Regions from separate parts of the Streptomyces sp. RLB3-17 genome, predicted to be linked through region 1. Evidence: riboswitches for the same ligand, from Rfam matches in the RefSeq annotation. Region 1 holds a riboswitch; each other region holds the start of a gene.
What was found. Region 1 has a riboswitch for cyclic di-AMP ahead of FNV62_RS43505 (M23 family metallopeptidase). Riboswitches for the same ligand answer to the same signal wherever they lie in the genome.

Region 1 (9,928 bases):
TACGCGACCGGGAGGCCGAGGATCCTCTACTGCTCCCACGCCTTCCACGGGCTGACCACCGGCTCGCTGTCCGTCAACGGCGAGGACGGCTTCCGCGACGGCTTCGCCCCGCTGCTGCCCGACACCGCCGTTCCGCTCGGTGACCTGGACGCTCTGGCCCGGGAGCTGAAGAAGGGGGATGTCGCCGGGCTGATCGTCGAGCCCATCCAGGGCAAGGGCGTGCACGAGGCCCCACCCGGATATCTGCGTGCCGCGCAGGAGCTGCTGCACCGGCACAAGGCGCTGCTCATCGCGGACGAGGTGCAGACGGGCCTCGGGCGGACCGGGGACTTCTACGCCTACCAGCACGAGGAGGGCGTCGAACCGGACCTGGTGTGCGTGGCGAAGGCGCTGTCCGGCGGCTATGTGCCGGTCGGCGCGACGCTCGGCAGGGACTGGATCTTCAAGAAGGTCTACTCGTCCATGGACCGGGTCCTCGTGCACTCGGCGAGCTTCGGCTCGAACGCGCAGGCCATGGCGGCGGGCCTCGCCGTGCTCTCCGTGATGGAGAACGAACAGATCGTCGCGAACGCCCGGGCCACGGGAGAACAACTCAGGTCCCGGCTCGCGGCGCTCATCGACAAGTACGAGCTGCTGAGCGACGTACGCGGCCGGGGCCTGATGATCGGCATCGAGTTCGGTCGGCCCAAGTCGCTCAAGCTGCGCAGTCGTTGGACCATGCTGCAGGCCGCGCGCAAGGGCCTGTTCGCGCAGATGGTCGTCGTCCCGCTGCTCCAGCGGCACCGCATCCTCACCCAGGTCTCCGGCGACCACCTGGAGGTGATCAAGCTGATCCCGCCGCTGATCATCGGCGAACGGGACGTGGACCGGTTCGTGGAGGCCTTCACCGCCGTGATGGACGACGCGCACAGCGGCGGCGGCCTGATGTGGGACTTCGGAAAAACCCTGGTCAAGCAGGCGGTCGCGAACCGCTAGCCCTGCGGCACGAAGAGGCGGCGCGGGCTCGGAGCAAGGGCCCTCCTGGATCGGGACGGGCTCGGAGCAAGGGCCCGCCTCGGCCAGGGCCGGTGGTTTTGCCTCTGGGGCAAGAAATTTGCCCGAGAGGCAATGGTGCGGCTCAATGGAGGGCATGAGCCCTGTCGAGTCGGGGGCGGCCGCCACGCCGCCCGAGTCCGCAGCAGCCGAGGCGCTGCCCGCCGTCGCACCGCAGCTGCGTGCGCTGCGCCGCCGGGCCTCGCTGACCCTGGAGGCCGCGGCCCGCGCCGCCGGCCTTTCGGCCGCCCACCTCTCCCGCCTGGAGACGGGACAGCGCCAGCCCTCGCTGCCGATGCTGCTCGCACTCGCTCGTATCTACGGTACGACGGTCTCGGAGCTGCTGGGCGAGACGGTCGCCGAACGGGACGCGATCGTCCGGGCCGCCGACATGGAGCCGACCAAGGCGGGCGGCTGGACCTACTGGCAGGCCGGTGCCCCGGGCCGCGGAATGCAGGCCCTGCGGGTGCACGTCCCCTACGGCTCGCAGGGCGACATCGTGCGCGTCCACCCCGGCGAGGAGTGGCTCTACGTCCTCCAGGGGCGGCTGCGGCTGCGCCTCGGGGACACCGCCCAGGTGCTCGCGCCCGGGGACAGCGCGCACTTCGACTCGCTGACCCCGCACCGCATCGCGGCCGCCGATCAGTCGGGGGCCGAACTCCTCTTCGTACACACCCTGCTGCAGAGCCCCACCGCCGCGCTGTGCCTCGGCCCGGCGGCAGGACACCCGACCATGGGAGAGCTGTCATGACGGAATCCACGCAACCCCCGGAGCCGACGGAATCCGCCGACCCCGCCACTCGGCGGCGCATGGTCGAGAAGTTCCCGCGCGCCCTGTGGGTACGCCTCTTCATCTACATCGCCGTCGGCCACCTCTTCGCGGCCTTCATCTATCTGCTGTTCGAGCTGGGCGGGCAGAACCAGTAACCCACAGGGTTCAGGAGCCCAGGCTTCAGGCCGCCAGGGTTCAGTCCAGCAGGCGCTCGCGCAGCCGCTCCCGCTGCTCGGGCGTGACTCCCAGTCCCCGCTCCAGGTAGGCGTCGATGCCGCCCCAGGTCTCCTCGATCGTCTCGAAGGCCGCGGTCAGATACTCGGCGCGGGCGTCGAACAGCGGGCTGAGCAGCTCCATGACCTCGGGGGAGCGGGCCGCTTCCGAGGAGCCGTTGCGGCGCACCTTGTAGCGGCGGTGGGTCGCGTTCGACTCCAGGTAGTCGGCCACGATCGCGTCGCGCTCAACGTCGAGGGCGAGGAGCGTCACGGCTATGGAGAGGCCCGCGCGGTCCTTGCCCGCCGCGCAGTGCATCAGCGCGGGCACGCTGTCCTCGGCCAGGGCGTGCAGCACGTGCGAGTGCTCGGCCGTGCGCTCCTTGACGATCGTGCGGTAGGAACCGATCATCCGGTTCGCCGCCTTGCCGTCGCCGAGGTGCCCGCGCAACTGTTCGACGTCGCCGTCGCGGACCATCTTCCAGAACTCGCTGCCGTCGGCGGGGTCGGTGAGCGGAAGATTCACGTTCCGTACACCCGGCAGCTCGACGTCCGGCCCCTCCAGCTTCTGGTCCGCGGCATTGCGGAAGTCGAAGATCGTGTGCAGTCCGAGAGAGGAGAGGAACGCGGCGTCCTCCTCAGTGGCGTGCGCGAGATGGCCACTGCGGAACAGCCGTCCGTAGCGCACTCGCCGACCGTCCACGGTGGGCAGGCCGCCCACGTCTCGGAAGTTGCGCACTCCGGCCAGTTCCGGCTCGGTCGACGGGACCTGCTGCGTCACGGGGGCTCCTCCCATTGGACCGCCGGCGCTGCTCGGCGACGCTCGCCGACGGGAATCGCGCTTTCGACGATACGACATGGGTTCCTCAGGCAATGAAGTTGTCCACAGCCGTTGCCTCCCGGGTGAGACGCCGTTGATGATGTTGGTGATTGAGTGCGGATGTTCGAATCTGTGAGGGTTTGATGATCGAAATCGGCGAAGATGGTCGTACGTGGCTTCTCTCGGGTCCCACGAGCAGCTACGCACTACGGCTGACCGACCCCGACGAACTGCTCCATCTCCACTGGGGGCCACGGATCACCCTCGCGGACGCCGAATCGCTGGCCGCCCTGCCCGGCCCGCCGTACCGGCCCTTCGAGTCCCGGCTCGACGGGCGCGAGGAGTATCCCGTCGAGGGCGGCCCCCGCTTCGTACGTCCGGCGCTGTCCGTGCGGACGCGGGAGCGGCGCGGCACCGAATGGCGTTTCGGGGCGTACGAGGCCGACGGCGACGAACTGCGGCTGCGCTTCGCGGACGACGGGCTCGGCATCACCTTGCACTACCGGATGCGCGGCGACGTCGTCGAGCGCTGGGTGACCCTGGCCAACGAAGGACCTTCCCTGGAGCTGCTGCGCGCGGACTCCGCGACCTGGACGCTGCCCGAGCGCGACGGATGGCGCCTCTCCCAGCTGCACGGGCGGTGGGCGGCCGAGTCCCGGCTCGCGCGCTCCCCCCTCACCTACGGTGAGAAGGTCATCGGCAGCCGCCGCGGGCACACCGGTCACCAGCACCTGCCGTGGGTCGCGCTGGACAGCGGGGCGAGTGAGGAGAGCGGCGAGGTCTACGCGTGCGCGCTCGGCTGGTCGGGCTCGTGGCGCATCTGCGTGGCCCAACTCCCCGACGCGCGCGTGCAGATCTCCGGCGGCGCGGGGTACGACGACTCCGGACTGTTGCGTCTGGAGCCGGGGGAGTCGTTCACCACCCCCGTCTTCGCGGGGCTGTGGAGCGACGGCGGCTTCGGCGCGGCGAGCCGGACCTGGCACGCGTACCAGCGGGCGTTCGTGATCCCGGACGCGGACCAGGACCGGCCGGTGCTCTTCAACTCCTGGGAGGCCACCCACTTCGACATCTCCGAGGAACGGCAGCGGGAGCTGGCCCGGCGGGCCGCGGAGATGGGCGTCGAGCTCTTCGTCGTCGACGACGGCTGGTTCGGTGCGCGGACGAGCGACCGCGCCGGGCTCGGCGACTGGACCCCCAATCCGGACCGCTTCCCGCAGGGGCTGAAGCCGCTCGCCGACGACGTGCACGCGCTCGGCATGCAGTTCGGGATCTGGGTCGAGCCGGAGATGGTGAATCCGGACAGTGAGCTGTACCGCGCGCACCCCGACTGGGTGCAGTTCCAGCCGGGGCGGACCAGGACGGAGTTCCGCAACCAACTCGTACTCAACCTCGCCCGCCCGGATGTCCAGGAGTACCTGTGGGAGCAGCTCGACAGTCTGCTCTCGAGCGCTCCGATCGACTATGTGAAGTGGGACTTCAACCGCTGCTTCACGGACGCCGGTTGGCCCGGTGAGCCGTACCCCCAGAAGCTGTGGGTCGAGCACGTGGAGGCTCTGTACGGGCTCCTGGACCGGCTGCGTGCGGAGCATCCCGGGGTCGCCTTCGAGTCCTGCTCGGGCGGTGGCGGCCGGATCGACCTCGGCGTCATGGCGCGTACGGACCAGGTGTGGACCTCCGACAACACCGACCCGCTCGACCGGCTCGCCATCCAGCACGGCTTCAGCCAGATCCACCCGGCCCGGATCATGGCCGCCTGGGTCACGGACAGTCCGAACGCGCAGCTCAACGGTCGGATCAGCTCGCTGCGCTTCCGGTTCGTGAGCGCCATGGCCGGGGTACTCGGGGTCGGCGGCGACCTGGCCGACTGGAGCGAGGCGGAGCTCGTCGAGGCGCGGGAGTGGGTGGACCTCTACAAGGAGATCCGGCCGGTCGTGCAGCGCGGCGACCTCTACCGACTGCGGCCTCCGGAGGGCGGGCTGAGTGCGGTGCAGTACGTCCACGGCGACGAGACCGTCGTCCTCGCCCTGCTCCAGGCCCAGCGTCACGGCGAGCCGGTCGCCCCGCTCCGGTTGCGCGGGCTCGATCCGAGCGCGGCGTACGAATGCCGTGAAACGGGTGAAGTGCACCGAGGTGCGGTGCTGTTGCATCACGGGTTGCGGACGGGGCTGCGCGGGGACTTCGATGCGGCAGTTATCCGACTGCGTCGCATGTGAGCGTTCTGTCCTTATTAATGCCTTAATTCCAACTGGACCTGGAATAAGGGACCGTGGTGTGGCGTGCGTGAGCAGCGTCATATTCGTGACGATGCGTTGCGGGCCCGCTTTCTCGATCCGCCTGAATTTCCAGGCGGGTTGAGAGGCGGGGGAGATCATTGTCCACGGAGGGTGACCGGAATTCCGGCATGGATCAAGAAAGGCACGCGCACTGAAAAGCCACATGGTTGGCGATGCGCCCCCATCTCGCCTACGTTCGCCCTCAATCCGGACGGACGCCCAATCCTGCCGCCGCCCGGTATCCGCACACCCACCGGTAACCGGCAGGAGCGGGGGACCCACAGGTACCACGCCTGTTCCGGTCTCCGGAACGGCTAGGGGTATAGCCGCGCAGCCGCGTGGCCGGGCATCTCCAGCCCGCACCCGACAGCTCACCTCGCAGGCGCCGGAGAGGAATTCTTCATGCCCGCGAAGGGTAAGCATCGCCGACCCAAGTCCCAGCGCTTCTCCCGCTCGATCGCCGTGGCCGGAACCGGTGGCGCCGCCCTCGCGCTGCCGCTGATGGGGGCCGCCGGTGCCCATGCCATGACGCCTACGGCCGCGATTTCGTCCACTCCGGAAAAGACCGCGACGATTTCCGCCGCGACGGTTTCTCAAAAGTCCGCGACGGTTTCGGAAAAGACCGCGACAACCTCCACGGCCTCGGTGAAGACCTATTCGGTGAAGGTCGGCGACTGGCTCGCCAGGATCGCCGAGCGGCAGCACCTCAGCGGCGGCTGGCAGAAGCTCTACTCCGACAACCGCCAGGCCATCGGCAGCGACCCCTCGCTGATCCACCCCGGCCTGAAGCTCACGATCGGCGAGAGGGCCGTGTCGACCGACGACGCCAAGCCGTCGACCGAGTCGTTCACGCAGTCGTCCGCCAAGACGTCCACGCGATCGTCGGCGCGGTCGGCCACCGGGTCGTCCGGCGCGGCGGACGCGCCCAAGTCCCAGGCCGCCGCACCCCGGGCCACCGGCGCCGCCACCAACACCGGTTACACCCTGCCGGTGGAGGGCGCCACCATCGGCACCGGCTACAAGGTCGCCGGCAGCATGTGGTCCAGCGGCTACCACACCGGCGTGGACTTCGTGGTCCCGACCGGCACCACCGTCAAGGCCGTCGCCGCCGGCACCGTCGTGTCGGCCGGTTGGGGCGGCGCGTACGGCAACCAGGTCGTCATCCAGCACGCCGACGGCCGGTACTCGCAGTACGCCCACCTGTCCGCCCTGTCCGTCTCGGCCGGCCAGACCGTGACCGAGAGCCAGCAGATCGGCCTCTCCGGTGCGACCGGCAACGTCACCGGTCCGCACCTGCACTTCGAGATCCGCACCACCCCGAACTACGGCTCGGACGTGGACCCGGTCGCGTACCTGCGCGCGCACGGTGTCGCCGTCGGCTGACGCCGCCGCGCCTCTCACGTCTTGGAGGGCCGGACCCCGCGATCGCGGGGTCCGGCCCTCGGTTCTTCTCCACGCGTCCCGGCGCGGTCCTTTCATGATCGGCACATTGCGGTCTTGTGGCACCGGCGCACGAGGTCTCGACACGGTGCGCGAGTGGCTCCACAGTGATCTCCGTAAGCGCTTTCTGCGTCTTCGGCGACGGCATCGCGGCCGTCGTCGCCACCGCAAGGAGCACGCCATCGTGAGACCTCGAAGACTCGGCGTCGTCACCACCGCCGCGCTGCCGGCCGGTCCGGTCGCCGCGCCCTCGCACGCCACCGAACGGCGTCCGCCGCCGCGCCGGATCGTGGAGAACCTGGACCGCGGCCCGGTCGCCGTCCCCTCGGGCGAGGGCACCTTCCTGAGCCGGCGGTTACTCGGCACGGAGTACGCCCTCCCCCAAGTTCTCGGCCCCGCTCGAACAGGGGGTACCCCCACCGGGGACGCGATCGCGTTCAACGTGTACAAGGGCGGACGGCGGCTCAACGGGGCGCCGGTCACGCGGTCGACCACGTACCAGGACGACGGCCGGGGCACCGGCACCCACACCGTGCGTGCCCTCGTCAACGGCCATGAGCGGGAGCCGAGTTCGGCGGCGCTCGACTTCGCGCGGGGCTACGCCGAGATTCCGCCGGAGCGGTCCGAACCGGGCGGCGTATCGAGGTTGCCCTGGTACCACTACGACGCCGACACCGGTCAGCGCCTGGTGACCGGCGAGCACCCGGCCGAACCGACGAGCGCATCCGACCTCGACGTCGGCCGGGGCAGCGCCGCCGACATCGACCCCCGCCACCCCCGCTACGAGTACTGGACCTCCGGCCCCCGCAACGCGACCCCGTTCTACGGCGACCTCCTCGGTGACTGGCGCGAGGAGGTCCTCGCCGAGACCGGTGACCACACCGCGCTGCGCCTGCACACCACCACCGAACCGACGAAGAACCGTATCTACAGGCTCGCCCGGAACCCCGCCCACCGCCTCGGCTGGACCGTGCGCGGCCGTCTCCAGTCGACGCACACGGACTACTGCCTGGGCACCGAGACCCGGCGGGTGCCGAAGCCCGCCATCACCACCACCGCACGCACGGAAGGAACCTCATGACCACCCGCAGAGCCTTCGCGACCCTCGCCGCCGGTGCCGCGCTGTCGACGCTCGTCCCGGCCACCACCGCGAGCGCCTCGCCGCGCCACCGTCGCGGCCGGCTCATCGCCCACGACGGCTTCCGCCGAGGCCTCGGCCAGTGGGTCACCGAACTGCAGGACGGCGGCACGGTCACCGCCTCGCACGGCATCCTGGAGATCGACGTACCGAGCGGTGCGACGGTCTGGTTCAAGCAGCGGCTCGAAGGGCCCTACGTCATCGAGTACACCGCCACACCGGTCTCCGAGGGCGGCGTCAACGACCGGGTCTCCGACCTCAACAACTTCTGGAACGCCGTCGACGTCCGCTCCCCGGACGACCTCTTCGCCTTGCCCCGGGGCGGCGCCCTGGCCGAATACGACTACCTGAAGACGTACTACGTCGGATACGGCGCCAACACCAACACGACCACGCGGCTGCGCCGGTACGTGGGGGAGCCGGGCGTCCGCCCGCTCGTCTACGACTACACGGAGCCGCTGCTCACGGCCAACGAGCCGAACCGTGTCCGGATCGTCTCGGACGGCTCCACGGTCCGCTGGTGGAACAACGGACGGCTCGTTTTCGACTACGGCGACCCGCAGCCGTACACGAGCGGGCACTTCGCGTTCCGGACCACATGGAGCCACTTCCGGATCGAGGGCTTCCAGGTGTGGCGGCTGTTCAACCACTCCTGAAAGAGGCTTATTCCGGGTTCGATCACACTTTACGAGTGGCTTATCTCACCACCCGTCAACCCCTTCCTACGGTCGCGTAGCTCACATCGAAAGGTGAATCATGGGCCGATGTGGCAGACGATTCGAAGAGTGACAACAGATCAGTGATCGGGTCGTACGTGGCGGTGGGGGACAGCTTCACCGAAGGCGTCGGCGACCCCGGCCCCGACGGGGCCTTCGTCGGGTGGGCCGACCGGTTCGCGGTGCTCCTCGCCGACCGGCGGCCCGAAGGCTCCTTCACCTACACCAATCTCGCCGTACGCGGAAAGCTGCTCGACCAGATCGTCGGGGACCAGCTCCGGGACGCCAAGGAACTCGCCCCCGACCTGGTCTCCTTCTGCGCGGGCGGCAACGACATCATCCGGCCAGGTACCGACCCCGACGAGGTCGCCGAGCGCTTCGAGCGCGCGGTCGCCGACCTCACCTCCGTCGTCGGCACCGTCCTGGTGACGACCGGCTTCGACACCCGTACCGTCCCCGTGCTGAAGCATCTGCGCGGCAAGATCGCCACGTACAACGGGCACGTAAGGGCCATCGCGGACCGGTACGGCTGTCCGGTCCTCGACCTGTGGTCCCTGAAGACGATCCAGGACCGCCGCGCATGGGACGGTGACCGCCTGCACCTCTCGCCCGAGGGCCACACCCGGGTCGCGCTGCGCGCCGGTCAGGTCCTCGGCCTCGAAGTGCCCGCGGATCCCGACCAGCCCTGGCCTCCGCTGCCGCCCCGCGGCACGCTCGAGGTCCGGCGCGACGACATCCACTGGGCGCGCGAGTACCTCGTCCCGTGGATCGGGCGCCGACTGCGCGGGGAGTCCTCCGGTGACCACGTGGCCGCCAAGGGCAGCCTCTCGCCGGACGACATCAAGATGCGGATCGAGTCCGTGGCCTGAACGACGGGCCTCCGACGTGCCGGTGGCTTGGACGCCCCCGCCTCGACGGGGTGCCGCCAGGCGGACCCGGGCCGAACTCGCCGCCGCGCCTGCGGCCTTGCGGCGCGGCGGCCGTCGCCGGGTCGGGCCGGGCGTGCCCCGTATACGCCTCCCCATTGGTTCGGCGGTGGGCGGAGCCGCATCGGGTGGCAGTGAGCCGACAGCCGACGAGATGGACGGCCCGGCGGCGGGCCGGCAGCAGCCGCACCGACCTGCTGGGTGGGCGGTGGGGCGGCGACGGCCGAACCGAGCCGACCGGGCATGTGCCCCGGCGCGCTCCTCAGCGCACCGCGGCCGTCAACGCCTCCCGCGCGAGCCCCAGTTCCCGGGCGAGCGCTTCGTCCACCCACTCCTGGGCCCGCGCCCGCGACACCGCTCCGGTGTAGGCGGTCATCTGCACGGCGAGCCCGTCGAGCAGCGCCGTCAGTCGCAGGGCGGAACCCGTGGGATCCGGGCACGTGAACTCGCCGGCCGCCACTCCCTCCGCGATCACCTCGGTGATCGCGGCCTTCCACTGCTTGTCGAGATCACGCGTGACCTCCTGAAGCGCGGGCTCGCGCAGGGCGGCCGCCCAGCCCTCGATCCACAGTCGCCAGCCCTTGGCCTGGCCGGTCGGC
Region 2 (9,928 bases), 3.1 Mb from region 1:
CATGCGCCGTGCCCGAGGTCGGCTCGATCAGCCCCATCAGCATGCGGATGGTGGTGGTCTTGCCCGAGCCGTTGGGTCCGAGGAAGCCGAAAACGCTGCCCGCCGGGACGATCAGATCGAGACCGTCCACGGCGAGCTGTCCGCCGCGGAAGCGCTTGGAGAGCGCGCGGGTGGCGATCACCGTGCCCTCGTCGGACGCGCTGGCGGTGCCCGCCACAGGCGGGTCCGTACCCTCGGCGGACCGCTCCTCCATGGGCTCCCTCGTCTCGGCTTCGTCCGTACGTCAGTTCCGTACGTCAGTTCCGTACGTCAGTTCCGTACGTCAGTTCCGCACGTCAGTTCCATACGTACGGTACTCAGTGGGCCGCGTTGGCCGCCTTGACCAGCGCGTCCTTGGTGACCGCACCGGCGTACACCTTGCCGTCGTCCGTGATCAGCGCGTTGACCAGGCGGGTCGAGAAGACCGTGCCCGAGCCGAACTTGCCCTTGACGTGGTCACCGAGGGAGTTCAGGAACCCGGAGACGTTGCCGCCCTGGGACGACGAGCCGGAGGGCATGCCCTGGCCGCCGGTGTCGAACTCCGCGATGGTGCTCCAGCCCTTGCCGACGGTCTTCAGACCGTCGAGCCCCTTGCCGAGGTCTCCGCGGCTCGGAGCGGACTCCGGGGCCTTGGAGTCCTTGGAGCCCTTAAAGTCCTTGGAGTCCTTGGAGTCCTTGAGGTCCTTGGAGCCCTTGGAGTCCTTGCCCTCGGTGACCTTCGCACCCTTCGGCGGGGTGAAGTCGAAGGTCGAGGCGGCCGGCTTGGTGAAGGCGACCTGAGTGAACCCGGCGTCCACGACGGCCGCGCCGCCACTCGTCGGGACCAGCGTGAACTTCAGCGGCACCCCGGTCTTCGCGTCCACCGCGACGGTGATCGCGCCGACCGTGGAACCGGACTGCTTCGGCTTGATGAGCAGCTTGTAGGCGTCACGGCCCGCGACCTGCGCCGTGCCGTCGACCGTCACGGAGGTCGTGTCGTCGACCGACTTCAAGGCCTCGTCTGCGAGCTGCTTGGGCGTCGTCGGGACGTCCTTCGGCGCCTTCTCCTGGCCCTTTTCGGCTGCGGGGGCCGTCGAGTGGTACACCTCGTTCGACTTGCTGTCGTACGCCCACACGTCGTTGCCGTTGTGGATGATGCTGTACTCGGCGGCGTTCTCCAGGACGGAGACCTTGGCCTTGTCCGGGCCGTCGGCCGCGACGCGCACCGTGTGCGTGCCGGAGGCCAGCTCCATGAGCTTGGACTGCGGGTCGGCGGAGGAGCCGCCGGACCCCTTGGTGACGCCGGAGAGCATGCCGCTCTCCAGGCCGCCCAGGCTGGGCAGTCCAAGATCGGTGCTGACCTTGACCGTGCCGGACAGCTGCTGGACGTCCGACTTGGCGATCTTCTCGATGAGCTGCTCTGCGGTGATCTTCGGCAGGCTGGGGTCGCCGGAGTCCGCGAGCGCCGGGACGAGCCCGATGGTCGCGGCCGCCACCCCCACCACTGCGACCGGAACGACGTAACGAGCCGCCTTGCGCCGACCGGCGCGGACGTCGTCGGCCTCGTCGGGCAGCCCTTCCGCCCCGGCGGTCCTGTCGGATTCGTACGGTGCCATGTGTGCCTTACCTCCGTCGTCGGCGGCGGCCTACCGTCCTCACTTCTCCACCCCTATAGCCGCCATTCTCACCCGAACCGGTGAGGAGTGGTGTTCTCAATCTGACCAAATCGGCCGACGAGAAGCGTCAGACCCCGGACTCAACTCCACGTAGTCCTGCGGTATGACGTGAGGAGGCGGTGGCTCCCCCGACCCGTAGGGGTTGGGGAAACCACCGCCTGAGCCTCACAGAGGCCCGGTACCCGTCAGCGCTGCACGAACACGTAGTCCGCCTGGTAGGGCACGCCCACGATCGTGCCCGGTGAACAGGAGCCGGCCGGCGCGACGCCGCCCACGGTGTTGAGGCGCAGGATCTCCTGCGTGTCGGCCAGCAGACCGCGGTGCTTGCCGGACCGGGTGGCCTTGAGGTCCAGCTCGGCGATGTTCTTCTCCCCGTTCGGAGTCTTGGAGATCACCGCTCCGGTGACCGCGCTGCGGTCGGGCGCGACCCACTGCGGCGTACCGGAGTTGGGCTTCACGAACGTGTGCACGATGTCGCCGCCGAGCAGGGCCGCGACGTCACGCTGAGCGAAGGCGTAGCCACCGCCTTCGACGGGCTTGCACTCGTAGATCTGCTTGCCCTTGACCACGGACGCCTGGAAGTTGCCGAGGGCGTCACGGAAGTCGAAGGAGCCGGTGACCTTGTGGAGTTGGCCGCGGACGGCTCCGCCCGGGAACTCGGCGGTGTGCAGATTGGCGTAGAACGCCCCCGGGTCGTTCTTCAACCGATCCAGCAGGGCGACGTCCTTCACCTTCACGGTGCCGACCACGTGGTGACCCTTGATCCTGCCGAGCAGCTTGGTGAAGTCGATCTTGACGCCGCCGTTGGTGCCCTTGGCGCCCTGGTGGATGTGGAGCATGGTGGGCCTGCCGGTGCCGCGCCAGGTCACGGCGACGGACACCTTGTCCCCCTTGACCTTGATGAACTCCAGGGCCGCGCCGTCCTTGTCGCCGACGGCGGGGCCGCCCTGGACGGGCACCTCGTTGGCGCCGCGGAGGCTGGTGGCGAGGATGGTGCCGCCGCTGCCGCCGACGACTCCGCTCTGCGCGACGATGGTCTGGTCGCCGTGCGTCGAGTGGCTCATGCCGCCGTGGTCACTGCGGTGGCTGCCGCCGGCCGCGACCGCCGGGATGACGGCGGCGGCGACACCGGCCGCGGCTGCCACCGCGACACCGGCCATGACCAGGCCCTTGCGGCGCATGTCCGACATGGCATTGAACGTGGTGTTCGAATCCATGATTCTTTTTTCTCCCCGTAATGCAGCCGACGCCCCCTGCGTCAGCTTCTGTACGGGAGTACGGACTGATTCCTACCCTGGACTCAATCCAACAGTGTGACGTGCGTCACAGCGAGGAGAGCCCATTCGCCTGCACCGGGGAGGGCGTACGCCGCGGCACCCGAGGAGGGCGTACGCCAGTGGCTCGCTCCGGGCACCTAACCGGCCCGGTGCACCACCGCGTCCACCAGCTCCATGAGCGCCGCCTTCGCATCGCACTCGGGGAGCGGAACGAGCGCGGCGCGGGCCTCCTCCGCGTACCGCACGGTGTCACGGCGGGCCTGCTCCAGCGCGGGATGCACCCGCAGCAGAGCCAGCGCCTCCGCGTGCCGGTCGTCGTCCGTGAGGTCGGAGTCGAGCAGCTCGCACAGCGCGATGTCCTCGGCGAGACCGAGCCGCTCCGCCCGCTCACGCAGCCGCAGCACCGGCAGTGTGGCGATGCCCTCGCGCAGGTCCGTACCGGGCGTCTTGCCGGACTCGTGCGAGTCGGAGGCGATGTCCAGCACATCGTCCGCGAGCTGGAAGGCGACGCCCAGCCGTTCCCCGTACTGCGTCAGCACGTCCACGACCGTCTCGTCGGCGCCCGACATCATCGCGCCGAACCGGCACGCCACGGCGACCAGCGAGCCGGTCTTGCCGCCGAGCACGTCGAGGTAGTGGTCGACCGGGTCGCGCCCGTCGCGCGGCCCCGCCGTCTCCAGGATCTGCCCGGTGACGAGCCGCTCGAACGCCTCGGCCTGGATACGGACCGCCTCGGGCCCGAGGTCGGCCAGGGTGTGGGACGCGCGCGCGAAGAGGAAGTCGCCGGTGAGCACGGCGACCGAGTTGCCCCAGCGGGTGTTCGCGCTGGGCACGCCGCGCCGCGCGTCGGCCTCGTCCATCACGTCGTCGTGGTACAGGGTGGCGAGATGGGTCAGTTCGACGACCACGGCCGAGGGCACGACACCCGGCGCGTAGGGGTCACCGAACTGCGCGGCGAGCATCACGAGCAGCGGACGGAACCGCTTCCCGCCGGCGCGCAGCAGGTGCTGCGCGGCCTCTGTGATGAAGGGGACCTCGCTCTTGGTGACTTCGAGCAAGCCCTCCTCCACAGCCGTCAATCCGGCCTGGACATCGGCTTCGAGAGCCTGGTCCCGCACGCTCAGCCCGAACGGCCCGACGACGGTCACGAGAGGTTCTCCTGTCTGCTGACGATCACATGGCGAACTCGGTCGATCATTCGGTCGATGACACGGTTTGTCGATGTGTCGCTGCCATCACTCAAGTCAGCGTATCCGGTCACGTTTCGATCACCACGAGCGCCCACCGTCCCCACTGCCGACTTCCTCCCGACTTCCCTCTCCCCCGCCATCCGATGTCCCCCGAGCGGCAGACAGTCCCCCACCCGGGCGGTACGGGATCACGGGCGGTATGTTCTTGGTCATTCGATATGACCCGATATGGGATGTATTGACTGATCGGACGTTGTTGAGAACCGACCGCCGAAGACGACCGGGGCACCGAGGACGGCCACAGGGCACGAAGGGCACCGAGGACACCCAGGACACCGTGATGAGCATGCACATCCGTACGTCCTTCTCGCACGAGACGACTCACGAGGATCTGTGGATCCCTCTCCCGGACGGCACCCGCCTGCACGCGCGCGTGTGGCGCCCGCTGACCGACGCGCCCGTCCCCGCGCTCCTCGAATATCTCCCGGACCGGCTCACCGACCGGACCGCGCCACGCGACTGGCAGCGTCACCCCTGGTACGCGGGCCACGGCTACGCCTCCGTCCGGGTGGATGCCCGCGGTCACGGCAACTCGGAGGGCGTGCCGGCGGACCCCTACGGGGAGAGCGAACGGGCCGACGGGGTGGAAGTGATCCACTGGCTGGCGGACCGGCCCTGGTGCAGCGGCGCGGTGGGCATGTTCGGCATCTCCAGGGGCGGCTTCACCTCCCTTCGGATCGCGGCCCTCGCGCCCGAACCGCTCAAGGCGATCGTCACGGTCTGTGCGACCGACGATCCCTATGACAACGACGGGCACCGCTTGGGAGGTGCCGTCCTCGCCGTCGAGACGCACGCCCGGGCGGCCACGGCGCTCGCCGACGTCGCCCGTCCGCCGGATCCGGTGCACGTGGGCCAGGTGATGTGGCGCGACATGTGGGTGAAGCGCCTGGAGAAGGTGGAGCCGTTCATCCATACGTGGCTGTCCCACCCGACCCGGGACGCGTACTGGCGCCACGCCGGTGTGCGCGAGGACGGGGGATACGGAGGAATCCGGGCCGCCGTGCTCGCGGTGGGCGGCTGGCACGACCCGTCCTGCGACACGGTGCTGCGGCTGGTCGAGAGCCTCCCCGCCGACCGCGTACGCGGCCTGATCGGCCCCTGGTGCCACCAGTACCCGGACCGGGGCCTGCCGCCGGGTCCGGCGATCGGCTTCCTCCAGGAGACGCTGAGGTGGTGGGACCACTGGCTCAGGCCGACCGCCACGAGCGTCCCCGATCCCGGCCCCGGCCCCGGCCCCGGCCCCGGCGTGAACGACGATCCAGGGCCCGGCGTGAACGACGATCCGGACCCCGGCGTGAACGGCCGTGCCGTCATGGCGCAGCCCCTCCTGCGCTCCTACGTCATGGCCGCGCACCCCCCGGCGACGACGTACCCGTCCCTCCCCGGCCACTGGGTGGGCGACACCGCCTGGCCCTCCCCCTCCGTGACCCCGATCGCGTACGCGCTGCGGGGCGCACCGGTGCTGGTGCGCTCCCCTCAGCACACGGGCGTGGACGCGGGCCGTTTCCGCCCCGTCGGGAACGACGCGGACCTGCCGCCGAACCAGCGGGAGGAGGACGCGAGATCGGTCTGCTTCGAGTTCGAGGTCCCGGGGGAGACCTGGATCCTGGGGCGCCCCAGGGTCCGCCTCCGTCTGACGTCCCACTCCCCCTGGGGCCAGGTGATCGCCAGGGTGTGCGACGTCGCCGCCGACGGTTCCTCGACGCTGGTGACCCGGGGTGCCCTGAACCTGTCAGCGCGCTACGGCCCCGACCAGGCGGTCTCCTGGAAACCGGGCTCTACGGAGGACGTGGTTTTCGACCTGACCGCCACCGGCTACGCGTTCCCGTCCGGCCACCGCATCCGGCTCTCCCTGTCCTCCGCCTACTGGCCGTGGATCTGGCCCCAGCCGGGCTCGGCGGCGGGGCTCGTCCTGGACCCGGCGGGCAGTTCCCTCGAACTTCCGGTGCGAGCAAGGGAGTCGGACCCGAGGATCACCTTCGAGGAGCCGGAGCAGTCCGAACCCCTGGGAGTGACGTCCGCGGCCACCCTTGACGAGCCCCGCCCCGAACGCCTGGTCGCCCGTGACGTGGCGAGGGGCGAGTGGCGTCTGGAGGTCGACCCTCGCCAGGACGGCACCCGTGTCCACCCTGACGGCCTGGAATGCACGGAGGACGCCCGGGACACGTACACCATCGACGAGTCGGACCCGCTCTCCGCCCGTACCCGCTCGACGAGGTCGATCCGTCTGCACCGCCCGGAGCTGCCCTGGGACGCCCGGGTCGAGACACGCTCCGAACTCAGCTGCGACGCGCGGGAGTTCATCACCTCGAACGAGCTGATCTGCAAGGACGGCAACGAGGTGGTCTTCCATCGGACGTGGGAGAGAAGAATCCCCCGGACGCCGCCGGACTGGGGACCCGGCGGCGGCATGGGCAACCCCTGAGGAGCATGGCGCGGACCGATGAGTTCCTGATGGCCCTGGACGAGGGGATGCTCGCGCACTTCCACGAGATGACCGCCGAGACGACCGACGAGATGGTCACGCGTTTCGGGATTCCCCGGGCCGAGGCGGTGGCGAGGATCAACAGGGCTTACGCGGGGCGGTAGTTCGGGGCCCACCCGGACCTGATGTGCCACGAACTCCCCGAATACTGGGCCCACGGCCTCTACTTCAAGCCCCACGCCGGCCGGCTCCCCGACGACGACCCCGACACGGACCTGCCCGTGTGGGAGGTACGCCCGGCTCCGCCTACGGGCTCAACGGCCTGGACACTCGAAGCCGTATGTCCGATTTGCCGCCAGTGCCGCTTTATTTCTGCTTGGTCGAGTGAATTGGGTCACTCCCATGCGAAGTGGGCCCTTTATCCCCTCTTGACGACTCCCCCTTTGCATAAGGCAAGTTGAGCGTCACGTTCCGGATTAATCGGGCATTTTCTCCCCCTTATTGCACAGGTGAAAGCGATCTACACCGGGAAATGAGGGCTTGTTCCGGACATGTGCTCTCGCATACGTTCACGTCGATCCGGACGGACCGCCCAATCCTGCCGCCGACCGGAATATCCCAGCCACCCACACACACGCACGGCAGGAGCGGGGGACCCAGGTAAGCCGCCGATCCGGACACCGGAACGGCTAGGGGTGAAGTCGCACACACCGTGCGGCCGGGCAGCTCCCGCCCGAACCCGACAGCTCACCTCGCAGGCGCCGGAGAGGAATTCGCCATGTCCGCACGAGGCAAGCACCGCAGCTTCAAGATCCACGGCATGCTCACTCGGGGCATCCTCGCCGCGGGAATGGGCGGAGTCGCACTCGCCCTTCCGCTCGCGGCGGCGACCTGCGCACAGGCCGCCACCGCCACCACCACCGATGTCCAGCTCATCACGTACAAGGTGACCGCGGGCGACACCCTGGCCAAGATCGCGCGGAAGTACCCCAAGAGCGGCGGCGCGGCGAAGCTGTACGCCGCCAACCGCGCGGTCATAGGCCCCGACCCGACGACGCTCCGTCCGGGCCTCACCCTGACCGTGGGCACCAAAACCGTCCAAATCCCCGCCAAGGCGAAGACGGCGCCCACCACCTCGAAGACGTACGCGAACAACCTCGACGGATGGATCAAGCACTCGCTGGACATCATGGCCCGCGCCAAGATCCCCGGCAGCTACAACGGCATCCACCGCAACGTCATGCGCGAGTCCTCCGGAAACCCCATGGCCATCAACAACTGGGACTCCAACGCCAAGGCCGGCATCCCCTCCAAGGGCCTGCTCCAGGTCATCGACCCGACGTTCAAGGCCTACCACGTGCCGGGCACGTCGATGAACATCTACGACCCGGTCGCGAACATCACGGCGGCCTGCAACTACGCGGCGGCGAAGTACGGCTCGATCGACAACGTCAACGGCCCCTACTGACAGGACTGTGGGGCTGGCTGAGCCGGTAGGGCTCGTACGACTGCCGGGGCTGATGCGGCTGATACGGCTGATGAGGTCGGAGCGACTCGGAGAGCTGCCGGGACCCACCGGGCTCTCCGGACTCCCGGAACCGATCCGACCGGCACGGGAACAGCCGCTCCAGCACCACCGCGATCCCGTCGTCCTCGTTCGACAGCGTCACCTCGTCGGCCACCGCCTTCAGCTCCGGATGGGCGTTGGCCATGGCGACCCCCCGGGCGGCCCAGTCGAACATGGGGATGTCGTTGGGCATGTCGCCGAAGGCGATGGTGCCGGCGGGAGTGAGACCGAGGTGGGCGGCGGCGAGCGCCAGACCGGTCGCCTTGGTCACGCCGCATGGCTGGAGTTCGACGGTCCCCGGCCCCGACATGGTGACGGTGGCCAGCGAGCCCACCACACCCCGGGCGGCCGAGGCCAACTCGTCGTCGGACAGCGACGGGTGACGGAGCAACACCTTGCTGATCGGCTCCGTCCACAGGTCGTCGCGGTGATGCACCCGTACCGCCGGAAGCGTCGGATGCGGCATCACGTACCCCGGCTCGATGAGCGTCAGCCCGTCCACGCCGTCCTGGTCCACCGCGGCGTAGAGCAGCCCGACCTCCGCCTCGATCTTGCCGAGCGCGGTCTCCGCGAGTTCCCTGTCCAGGGTCACCGACCACAGCAGGCGGTCCGCCGCCGCGTCGTACAGCTGCGCCCCCTGCCCGCACACCGCCAGCCCCGCGCCGCCGAGTTCGTCGAGCAACGGTCGTACTCTCGGCGCCGGGCGCCCCGTCACGACCAGGTGTCGGGCGCCCGCCTCGGCCACCCTCTCCAACGCGGCCCGGGACCGGTCGGAGAGGGTGTCGTCGCCGCGGAGCAGCGTTCCGTCCAGGTCAGTGGCGATAAGTGAATATGCAGTCGGAGCGGCCATGATCCGAAGAATACGGATCGAACGACTCATCGGCCCGGCGTGAACCGGACGACGTCCGGTATCCCGTCAGCAACGCCGTTCACCGTACGGGCCGTACCGGGCGTACAGAGTGCAGTTCCGCCCCGTCCACCGATGCGGACGGTACGAAAAGACTCCGAGCGGAATGTCACTCCAGAGGATGACGCTGCTGCGGTGACTGTGGCCGCCTGAGCCCAACACGAGCTCCGACGCGGCGGGTTGGGCCCCGCCCACGGCGTGGCCCACCAGTCACCGCCCCCCTCCGACCGAACTGGCCCCGGTCACCTCACCCGTGCGCGCTCGCCAAGTGCTTGGCCAGCCGCGGCGAAGCGAACTCCGTACCGCACACGAACCGCATCACCGGCCCGTACGAAGCCGCCGCCGGCAACCCCGTGAAGTACAGCCCGGGCACCGAAGAGCAGTACCCCGCACCGAGCTTGGGAGTGCCGCGGCTCACCGCGAGCGCCGTACGCAACTCGTGTCCCAGGAAGTCCATCGCGGCGATGTCGACGCGATAACCGGTCGCCGCGATGACATGGTCGGCGGCGAGCTCCTCGCTCCGGCCGCCCAGGGTCTGCACGGAGAGGACCGGACGCCCGTCGGAGACAGCGGCGCGAACGATTCCGGAGACCTCGCTGACCTCGACCTTGCCCTCGAAGCGGTCGCGCAGCCACCACGCCCCGAGGGGGCCGAGCACCCGGCGGACCAGGTAGTGCCGGGCTTCGGCGGGCAGATAGCGGTAGGGGTGCGGGTAGTAGCTGAGCGCCCACAGGGACCAGGCGCGTCCGAAGGGCGACTCGGGACGCAGCTTCGGCTGCTTCCAGGGCGGTGCTCCGAAGGCGACCCT
Region 3 (9,928 bases), 7.5 Mb from region 1:
GGATGGCGTCGCCGCTGTTCCTCGGTGCTGGCCTCGACGAGGTCGGCGAGGTCGACCGGGCCGAAGGCGTCCGCCTCGACGAGGTCTCCGCGGCCGAGGTCGCGCAGCATGACGAGGACCCCGAGGAGGCGTGCGTGTTCGCGGCTCAGGTCGTGCAGCACTTCGTCGCGGTCGGGTCCGGCGAGCTCCGGATGCTCGGTGAGGATCTCCAGGTTGGTCTGCATGCTCATCAACGGGGTGCGCAGTTCGTGCGAGGCCGCCGAGGCGAAGGAGCGGGCGGTGGCCAGTGCCTCGGCGGTCCTGAGCGCCTGCTCGTCGTAGCGGGCCAGGACGGTCTGCAGGGTGTGTGCGAGGTCGTCGACCTCGGCGATCCGCGTCGGGGTGTGGTCCAGGCGGGTGGAACTGGAGCGGGGGTCGAGGCCGCTCGCCCGGCGTTGCAGACGGCGCAGCGGTGTGCTGGCCCGTGTGGCGACGGCCCAGGCGAGCAGCCCGGACAGCGGTGCGGCGAGCAGGGCGACGGTCACCGCGCGCCGTCGGACCAGGCGCACCTGGGTGTCGGCGGCGGTGTCGGACGCGAACAGCCACAGGGTGCCGCGCACACCGGGGCGGGCCCCCGTCACCCGGGTCGACAGGATCCGCCAGCTCCTGCCGTCGGCACGGAGGGTGACCGGCACGCGCGCCCTGGCGGGCAGCGCCACGTCGGCCGCCGGTTGCGGGCCGCCCGTGAAGGTCTCCTCGGGGCCGATCAGTCGTACGCCCACGTCCAGGGCCGAGGTGAACACCCGGCGTTCGCGGGCCTGCTCCACCGCCGCCGACCGGTCGGCGGCGCTCGCGCGCAGCAGACTCCGGGCGTCCTTGGCGACGGCCACCGCGCGCTCGCGTAGATGCGTGTCCTGCTGATCGTGCAGATCCGCGGCGACCAGCCGCAGCAGCAGCCAGCCGGTGGCCAGTACCAGTACGGGCACGGTGGCGCCCACGGCCAGGGCGATCCGCGTGGACAGTCTCACGGCCGCTCCCGCGGGTCGTCGTCGCGCAGCACGAAGCCCACGCCTCGTACGGTGTGGATGATCCGGGAGCGCCCCGACGTCTCCAGTTTGCGGCGCAGATAGCTGACGAAGGTGTCCACCGCGTCGGTGCGCACCTCGAGGTCGTAGCCCCATACGCGATCGAGGAGCTGGTCCCGGCTGAGCACGATGCCGGCGTTGCGGGCGAGGAAGTGGAGGAGCTCGAACTCGCGGCGGGTCAGTTCCACCGGCCGCCCGTCGAGGCTCACCCTGCGGGCGGCGGGATCCATGAGCAGCCCGCCGGCCCGTACGGTGCCGCTGTCCCGTGGCGGCCTGCGCCGCAGCAGTGCCTCCAGCCGCAGGACCAGCTCCTGCAGGGCGAAGGGCTTGACGAGGTAGTCGTCGCCGCCCGCCTGCAGGCCCGCGATCCGGTCGGCGGTCTCGTCGAGTGCGGAGAGCATCAGCACGGGTACGTCGTTGTCCTCGTCCCGCAGCGCCCTGCACACCTCGATGCCGCTGAGGTCGGGCATCGAGATGTCCAGCACGATCACATCCGGCGGCGTCCGCCGGGCCACCGCCAGGGCCGGCCGGCCCCCGTCGGCCAGGTCCACGGCGAATCCGCCGAGCCGCAGGCCCCGCTCCAGCGAGCGGCGGATCGCCGCGTCGTCGTCCACGACCAGGACACGGCCGCGCTGCCCACTCATCACCACTGTCCCTCCCACACACACCGGCGTACTGCCGGGGCCCGCCGCCGCCCATCGTGCATCAGCCACGGCGGAACGGGCCCCGAGGGGTGGACCAAGGGTTCGGTGAGAACCGCCCGGACCGGCCCCGGTCGGCGCGGGCCCGGCGGAGCGTGGCGGTTGCGCGGGGCCTGACCCGACGGTTGCATACGACTGTGTCGTCGATGGCCGACCCCGCACACAGCCGACGACCCGCCGAACCAGGCCTCCGTGCGGCCGGGCCCACCAGGGCCGGACTTCTACGACGTCCGTGGAGGAGCGATGGGTGTGGACACGAGCGCGCAGGTCGGCCACGGGAAACGGTGGGCGGCCAGGGCCGCGCTGGTCGCGGCGGCGCTGGCGGTGCTGCTGCCGCTCGGTTACGGAGGCGTGGACGGCGTACTGCTGCTCTTCGCCGCGCTCCTCGGCGTGGCCGTCACGGCGGCGGCGCTGTGGTGGGCGCTGACCCGGCGCGGCCCGCTCCGCTGGGTGGCGGCCGTGCTGGCGGCCGTCGCGCCCGGCGCCGTGATCACCCTGTTCGCCGTGACCGGGCTGCTCTGGGCCGTTCCCGTGTCCCTGGCACTGTGGACCGTGGCCGTCTGGAGCGGCCGGTACGCCCTGCGGAGCGACCGGACGCGCGCCCCGCGCCCGAAGGAACGCAGGGCGCCACCGCCGCGGCGCCCGTTCCTCGTCATGAACCCGCACTCCGGCGGCGGCAAGGTGGCGAAGTTCGGGCTGCGGGAGAAGGCGGAGCGGCTCGGCGCGCAGGTCGTGCTCCTCGACCCGGACAGGCACCAGGACGTCACCGCGCTGGCCCGGGCCGCCGTCGCGGACGGCGCGGATCTGCTGGGCGTCGCCGGCGGTGACGGTACCCAGGCGCTGGTCGCGGCCGTCGCCGCCGAACACGGTCTGCCGTTCCTGGTGGTCTGCGCGGGCACCCGCAATCACTTCGCCATGGACCTCGGCCTCGACCGCGAGGACCCGGCGACCTGTCTGGACGCCCTCACCGACGGCGTCGAACTCCGCGTGGACCTCGGCTTCGCCGGCGGCCACCCGTTCGTCAACAACGCCTCCTTCGGCGCGTACGCGGCGGTCGTGCAGAGTCCCGCGTACCGCGACGACAAGATCGGCACGATCCTGGACCTCCTGCCCGACCTGCTCACCCGCCAGCGCGGGCCGCGGCTGACCGCTCGCGCCGCGGACACGACGCTCGACGCCCCGCAGGCCGTACTGGTGAGCAACAACCCGTACCGCACCAACGATCCGGCCGGTCTCGGCCGCCGCGAACGGCTCGACTCCGGGCTGCTCGGTGTCCTCGGCATCACGGTGGACAGCGCGGCCGAGGCCGCCGCGCTCGTACTGGACCCCGCGCCGGACGGACTCGCGGTCCTGACCACCCGTGAGGTGGTCATCGACGCCGACCGCGCGGAGATCGAGGCCGGCATCGACGGTGAGGCCCTGGTCCTGCCCGCCCCGGTCCACTGCCGCATCGAGCCCGGCGCGCTACGCGTCCGCGTCCCCAAGGAACGGCCCGGCGTGCCGGAGACCCAACCCTCTTTGGACTGGCGCCGGTTGCGCACGCTCGCGGCGACCATGGGGCGCACGGCGGTCGTACGACATCCTGGTCGAGGCCGGGACACGTAGACGAAGGTCACAATTACATATCGGACAGTTCGCGCTCCAATCTTCACACCAGGCACACAAATTGGCTAAGTTGGCGGTAGGCCGCACGACTCCCTCCGGCGAACCTCGCCGGGTCGCGCGACCTCCGCCGAATCCGATGCCCCTGTGGCAACCGGAACCGGGACCCAACCGACCTTGGGGTGAATCGGCCCAACTGCCCGATCGGGCAAGGACCGTAGGGCATGCCTTCCGGAATCTTCCGCCCGAACCCGACAGCTGGCCCGGTAGGCGGAGTACGGAAGGAGTACGGCTCCCATGGCGCCGGAACGAACCCCGCGCCCTGGAGGCAACAGCCTCCCTGGCCTGCCCGACTCCGCACGCGCGACGGCCGCCCTCAGTGGCGCGGACGGTCCGAGCCGCGAGGAGGTGCAGCAGCGGATCAGCTCCCTCTACGACCAGGCCGAGAACGCCGTCGGGTTCGTCAACGGGACCCGCGCGATGACCACGGGGAGCCGAAGCCGCGTCAACACCGCGCCGGAAACCGCTCGCAGGCGCCGCGACCCCGCCCTCGACGACATCACCAAGACCTGGTTCGACGCGGCGCGCACGCAGCTGGGTCCGTCCGCGCCGGCCAGGCTGCCGGCCGACCGGATGCCGAACCGCCCGGCCGAGGCGCGGCCCACGGGCCCGGCGAAGCGGCCTGAGGACGGACTCGCCAACCGTGGGCGGGAGTTGACCGCCCGCCCCGTTCTGGAATTGACCGCGGGCCCCTCCGCCGAGACGGCCGCCGGGCCCGTGGCCGAGTTGACGGGCAGGGCCGTCGCCGCGCTGCCGGCCGTGCCGGAGCCTGCGCCGCGATCCGCGCAGGAGGCCGCCACGGCCCTGCTGCCCGCGCTGCCCGCCGGGCCGGGGCAGTCCTCGTTGAAGACGTCCAAGGCGAAGATCCAGCGCAAGCTGGCGCTGGCCCGTGAACTGGTGTCCAAGCACGCCGCGCTGTGGAACCCCGGGCCCGCGGCGATCGAGTCACGTCCGGCCGAGGGTGTCTGGCCCACCCCGGAGGACCAGGCTCGCCGACAGGCCGAGGAGGAGTGGCAGCGACAGCAGTCGACCGCACTCGGCCCGGACATGTCCCTCGGCACCGGGATGCCGCTCGGCGCGGACATGTCCTTCGGCACAGGCGTACCGCCGGCCACGGACATGTCCATGGGTACGGGGATGCCCATGGGTACGGGGATGCCTATGGGTACGGAGATGCCCTTCGGTGCCGACATGTCCCTCGGCGCGGGGATGCCCCTGACCGCGGGCATGACTCCCGGCGCGGACATGTCCTTCGGCAGGGGCATACCGCTGCCCACGGACATGTCCATGGGTACGGGGATGCCCATGGGTACGGAGATGCCGCTCGGCGCGGACATGTCCCTCGGCGCGGGGATGCCCCTGGCCGCGGGTGTGCCCGTAGGCACCGGCGCCTTCACCGGCGCGGTCAACACGGCCGTCGGCACGGCGGAGTCGGCGTACGGCGGGAAGGCCGCCAAGGCCCTCGCCTTCGCCCGCGAGCAGATCGGCAAGCCGTGTGTCTGGGGTGCGACCGGGCCGGACTCGTACGACTCCGCCAGCCTCGTCCAGGCCGCCTGGAGGGCCGCCGGGGTCGCACTCCCGCGCACCGTCCACGGTCAGGCGACCGCCGGTGCGGCGATTCCCCTGACCGACATCCAGTTCGGCGACCTGATCTTCTTCTACGACAACGTCAGCCACGTCGGCTTCTACACCGGCAACGGCATGATGATCCACGCCCCCAGCCCGGGTGCCTCGATACGCGAAGAGTCCCTCTTCTTCGCCGGACAGAAGGCGATTCACAGCGCGCTGCGCCCGGCGTGACGGACACGGCGACGTTGCCAGCGCCTCAAAACACGCATAAGGCGCTGGAACGGTCGAAGTTCCACAATAGGGGATTTACGTGATCCACGTGGGCCTCGCCGCCCGACCGGCCACCCGCGCTGACCATACTGGGAGGCCACGCCGCCTCCCACCGCAAAGTGACTCATGCCCAAGCCCTCCACCGCCCGCGCCACCGCTCCGGAAACCGTCTGGCTGGCCGGCGGGCGCCACATCGGGTCCGCCCCGCTGGAGATCCTCAGGGAGAACCTGCGGAGGCTGAAGGCCGACGAGACGATCCACGACTTTCTGGAGGCAGAGGACCCCTCGAACGCCGAGGGCCATGTCTTCGAGGCGCGCTGGCTGGTCGACGACGCCGTCCCGGTTCGCGCACGGCTCACGACGGACGGACGCGAACACGCCGCCGAGGGAACCCGCTGGACGCTGGTGGCCGAGGCGGAACGGCCGTGGGACCTCGCGTGGCCCTCTCCCGCGACCATGTTCTGGCCCGAGGGGCACGAGGTCCCCTGGGACCACGACATCGTGCCCGGGCTCCGCCTGCGGGACATCAACCCGCTGCCGCAGGAGGACAAGACGCTGCGCCGCCTGCTCAAGGAGGCAGCGCAGCACAGCTGGAGCATCAACGTCGTCATCCACGAGGCGATGACCACCGACGAACGCGGTCGCCTCCCGCTGGCCCGGCTGCTCCCGCCCGCTCTGCGGCACCGCGTCGTGGAACACCGCGCCGCGCCCGAGCAGTTCCAGACGGTCAACTGGGCGCTGTACGACCTGGGCGTACGGGTGCCGCGCGGCGGCGCCGTGATTCTGCCCGGTTCCCCCGCCCGGCCCGGATACGACGAGCAGGACTGCACCGTACGCAGCGTGTTCCTCGACGGCTCGGAGCCGACGGAGCTCCTGGAGAAGGTCGTACGGTACGCGGCACTGCCCCGGCCGCTGCCGGAAACGGCGCAGGACGCCCTCACCGGCCTCCGGGAGGACTGGAAGCTGCTGACGCTGGAGGAGGCGCGGGCACTGGTGGCTGTCTACGCCGAGGCACTCGACGCCATGACGAAGTCGCGCGACCAGTACCGCGAGGCGACCGAACTCGCACATGCGGCGCTGGCCGAGCTCCGCGACCTCCGGACGAGTGCGTCCGGTGCGCACGAGACGTCCGCCGGTCAGGAGGGCAACCCGCTCCACCAGCTGACGCGGACGTTCCAACGGGTCGCGGGCACCGTACGGGCACGCCGCGCGGCCCGCGACGACGGCCCGGACCGGGGCACCGACACGGGAACAGGCACCGGCACCGGCACCGGCACCGGCACGTCCGAGAACGGGCCCGGCAGGGGCGAGTGATCGCTACCGGAAACCGGCGCCGACCCGAGGTCACCCTCTGAACCCGGCGGGTCACGGCGCGCCCGCTCGCTCACGCACCTCGCCAGAGGTTGGCGAACGCCGCGTTCTCGATGGACCGGCGCTGGCGTACCGCTTCCAGTTCCATGACCGCGTCGTTGACGGCGGCCAGCACGGTCGTCACCGCGTCGTCGGTCACGACCGGTACGTCCACGCCCTGCTCGGCCGGAATCCCGACGGCCGCCGCGAGGGAGACGAGGACGGGCTCGTCGGCGGCCCAGCGGTGCAGGGCCCGGCGCCGGGCGGGCGAGTCGACCACGACCATCCGGACGGCTCCGAAAAGCAGTCGGCGTTGGCGTTGCCGGGTCAGCTGGCCGTCCGCCTCGAGGGCGGCCAGATGGACCGCGGCCAGGCCGCGCCCCCTGCGCCACAGCCAGTCCTCGACCGGCTCGTAGGGCACCTGACGTACGAGTGAGGACGCCGCCTCGGCCAGGAGGCGGTCCTCCGTCGTCGGCTCCGGGGCCGGCACGAGGCGGTCGCCGTCCAGGTGTACGGCGTCAGCGGCGAGGAGGTCGATCACCTCGGCCCCGGCGAGTGCGAGGGAGAGGTCGCCCTGCCCCACAGAGCGGTCCGGGTCCACGTCCATGGCGGTGATCAAGAGGTCCCTGGCCGTGGTCATAGATGGCTCCCCCACACAGTCTCCGGAGGGGCAAGCCTACGATCTTCGGCGGGGAAAGCCTACGAACCTCCACCGCTCGGCGCGGGTGCGCGCGGAGCGGAGCAGGGGGCCCGTCGCTCCATGCGACGGGCCCCCTGCTCCGTGTGAACCGTCCGCCCACGAGCGGCCGGGCGTCAGCCGCGGAAGATGTCCTTGGTCTTCTCCTTCGCCTGACGCGCGTCACCCTTGGCCTTCTCCACACGCCCCTCGGCCGTCATCCGCTCGTTGCCCACGGCACGACCCGTGGTCTCCTTGATCTTGCCCTTGGCCTGCTCGGCCTTGGCCTTGGCTTTCTGGTCGCGAGCCATGGAACTCACCTCTCGGTGCTCTCGGCATCAGGTGCTCACTGACCCGTGTGACCCTGGGCAGATCGTGTAAACATGCCTGGTCCATGGAGTTCGCGGAGTCCGTGGGTTTCATGGGGTCCGTGAGGTCCGTGAGGTCCGTGAGGTCCGTGAAGTCCGTGAAGTCCGTGGAGATCGCGCATCACGCAGGAGCTACAGCCGCCGGAGCACCGCCCCGGCCATGGCCGCCTCGCCCTTGGCGTTGGGGTGTGCGGGGGCGGCGGGTGATGCGGGCTGCAGTGGCTCGATCCACCGGTCGGCGGGTGCTTTGCACATGTCGTGCCCGACGGTGGGTTTGTACGTGTCGACGTAGTCGGCACGGCTGAACAGGGCCACCGCGCGCATCATCAGGTTGAGCCGCTTCCCTACGTCACGCAGGTAGGCGAAGTCCTTGGCGGCGAAGGGGACGGACGGATAGCAGCCGCTGCCGTCGTCGGGCAGGAGGTCCGGGTAGCCGACCACGAGCACCCGGGCGTGCGGGGCCCTGTCGTGCACGGCGCGCAGCACCCGCGCGATCTTGGGGGCCGTCTCGATGATGTTCCGCGTCAGCTGGTCGAAGCCCGGGGAGTTGTAGTACTGCTGGCAGGGGTTGCCCGACGGGTCCTTGGAACTCAGCGCGGCACAGGTGCCGATGATGGAGCCGAAGCCGATGTCGTTGCCGCCTATCTGCACGGTCACCAGATCCGTGGAGCGCTCGACGGCGTCCAGTTGGGGTCCGTTGGTTCCCTGCGCCTTCCACATGTTGTCGGTCGTCGCACCGGCGCAGCTCACGTCCGTGAACGATCGGGTCGGCCGCCGCGTCGCGACGAGCGAGGGGTAGTTCTGGTCGGAGCGGGCGCAGTTGGCGTCCACCTGACGAGGGATCAGGGGTCCGGAGGTGTACGAGTCGCCGAGCGCCACGTAGTCGACTCCCCGGTGGGAGTGCGATCCGCTCGCGACAGCGGGAGACGCGGAGGCGACGCCGAGGAGCAGGACACCACAACCGAGGGCGGCTCCCAGCGCGGAGGCATGTCGTCGTCTTCGGGTGGCGTCGCCCCGGACCACGTGATGGTTCATCATCTCTCCTCCGTCGACACTGACGCGGCGTTCCTTGCACGCTCAACATCGCTTGTATACCGGCCGGTAGGTCGCTGGAGAAGAGATCTGTCACATATGCGGGAAACCCCGTCCCCCCGAGTACCGGAGACGGGGTCTCGCAGCGCACCCGCCGCGGTACGGCGAGGGGCGTCGGGTCATGCGCCGTCAGGCGATGGTTCCGCCGCCGTCGACGTACACGGTGGTGCCCGTCGCGTAGGCGTTGCCGGTGACGAAGAGCACCGCCTGGGCGACGTCGGCCGCCTCCCCCACGCGTCCCACGGGCAGGCGTTGCGTCGCCGCCTCGTACATCCGCTCGCGGGCGGTGACGTCCATGCCCTCCCAGAGCGGGGTCCGCAGCAGCCCCGGCAAGACGGCGTTGACGCGCAGCGGCGCGTACTCCAGGGCCAGGCCGCGCACGAGGGCCTCGAGGGCCGCGTTGATGGCGCTCTGCAGGGCCGAGGCCCAGCCCGGCCGCTGGGATAGGTAGCCGGCGAGCAGTGTCAGCGACCCGGAGGGACGGACGCGGACGGACCCGGGGATGCGGTACGCGCCCCAGAACTTGCTGTCCATGGCGGCGTACGCGTCGGCCAGCGGCAGGGCGTCGACCCGCCCCATCGGGGTCTCCCCCGCCGAGACGACGACGTGGTCGAACTCCCCGGCGGTGGCGAGGCCGACACCGGAGGTGCCGCCGACGACCAGGACGCGCTGGTCTGCGTATGCGCTCATGACTGGTTCTGCTCCTGTACGTGGGGGGCGGGCCCGGTCAGGCCGCGGGACGGTCGCTGTGGTCCTCGGACCGTGCAGCTCCCGAAGAGGGCGGGCGGGTCCATGCGCTCCCGGACGTTGCCGGAGTATTCGAGCACGAGGTGAGGCATGGAACGGGGACTCCTTGGGGTAGGGCGACCGGGCGGGCGGCCGTCAGCGCGCGTCGGCGGTCTTCAGAGCGGGCTCGGACCCGGCCTTGGACGCGGCGGCCGTCGGTGCCGTCGCGGTGGTCGTCTGCCGCCCGGGCAGGCCGACCGCGCTGAGCACGGCGCTGATCGCGAGGGCCACCACGGCGCAGAGCAGGGCCGCGCGCAGGCCGGACAGGAAGTGGTCGGAGGCGGCCTGGCCGACGAGCAGACCCATGACCGCGACCCCGATGAGGCCGCCCAGCTGACGCGAGGCGTTGAGGACACCGGAGGCGATACCGGCGTTGGCCGGGTCCACGGA

Region 2: it holds a riboswitch for cyclic di-AMP, as region 1 does, so the genes downstream of both, FNV62_RS29820 (transglycosylase SLT domain-containing protein) here and FNV62_RS43505 (M23 family metallopeptidase) in region 1, are expected to answer to the same signal.
Region 3: it holds a riboswitch for cyclic di-AMP, as region 1 does, so the genes downstream of both, FNV62_RS55600 (C40 family peptidase) here and FNV62_RS43505 (M23 family metallopeptidase) in region 1, are expected to answer to the same signal.

What each region holds. Positions count from the first base shown of each region.
Region 1 covers NZ_CP041610.2:9,673,910-9,683,837, forward strand. The annotation lists gene FNV62_RS43480 (aspartate aminotransferase family protein) at 1-975, shown strand, start outside; gene FNV62_RS43485 (helix-turn-helix domain-containing protein) at 1,130-1,783, shown strand; gene FNV62_RS43490 (DUF6126 family protein) at 1,843-1,959, shown strand; gene FNV62_RS43495 (tyrosine-protein phosphatase) at 2,000-2,797, opposite strand; gene FNV62_RS43500 (alpha-galactosidase) at 2,980-5,049, shown strand; cyclic di-AMP (ydaO/yuaA leader) riboswitch at 5,351-5,509, shown strand; gene FNV62_RS43505 (M23 family metallopeptidase) at 5,512-6,492, shown strand; gene FNV62_RS43510 (hypothetical protein) at 6,734-7,630, shown strand; gene FNV62_RS43515 (DUF6250 domain-containing protein) at 7,627-8,343, shown strand; gene FNV62_RS43520 (SGNH/GDSL hydrolase family protein) at 8,487-9,272, shown strand; gene FNV62_RS43525 (TetR/AcrR family transcriptional regulator) at 9,592-9,928, opposite strand, start outside.
Region 2 covers NZ_CP041610.2:6,572,590-6,582,517, reverse strand. The annotation lists gene FNV62_RS29850 (ABC transporter ATP-binding protein) at 1-253, opposite strand, end outside; gene FNV62_RS29845 (LolA family protein) at 357-1,634, opposite strand; gene FNV62_RS29840 (CHRD domain-containing protein) at 1,880-2,911, opposite strand; gene FNV62_RS29835 (polyprenyl synthetase family protein) at 3,109-4,119, opposite strand; gene FNV62_RS29830 (CocE/NonD family hydrolase) at 4,508-6,646, shown strand; gene FNV62_RS55875 (hypothetical protein) at 6,652-6,810, shown strand; cyclic di-AMP (ydaO/yuaA leader) riboswitch at 7,260-7,420, shown strand; gene FNV62_RS29820 (transglycosylase SLT domain-containing protein) at 7,425-8,114, shown strand; partial or broken gene FNV62_RS29815 (HAD family hydrolase) at 8,260-9,063, opposite strand; gene FNV62_RS29810 (FAD-dependent oxidoreductase) at 9,368-9,928, opposite strand, start outside.
Region 3 covers NZ_CP041610.2:2,202,941-2,212,868, forward strand. The annotation lists gene FNV62_RS10330 (sensor histidine kinase) at 1-1,007, opposite strand, end outside; gene FNV62_RS10335 (response regulator transcription factor) at 1,004-1,708, opposite strand; gene FNV62_RS10340 (diacylglycerol/lipid kinase family protein) at 2,009-3,370, shown strand; cyclic di-AMP (ydaO/yuaA leader) riboswitch at 3,486-3,656, shown strand; gene FNV62_RS55600 (C40 family peptidase) at 3,665-5,227, shown strand; gene FNV62_RS10350 (hypothetical protein) at 5,393-6,580, shown strand; gene FNV62_RS10355 (GOLPH3/VPS74 family protein) at 6,651-7,256, opposite strand; gene FNV62_RS10360 (CsbD family protein) at 7,430-7,603, opposite strand; gene FNV62_RS10365 (SGNH/GDSL hydrolase family protein) at 7,793-8,695, opposite strand; gene FNV62_RS10370 (SDR family oxidoreductase) at 8,882-9,442, opposite strand; gene FNV62_RS10375 (hypothetical protein) at 9,439-9,591, opposite strand; gene FNV62_RS10380 (MFS transporter) at 9,635-9,928, opposite strand, start outside.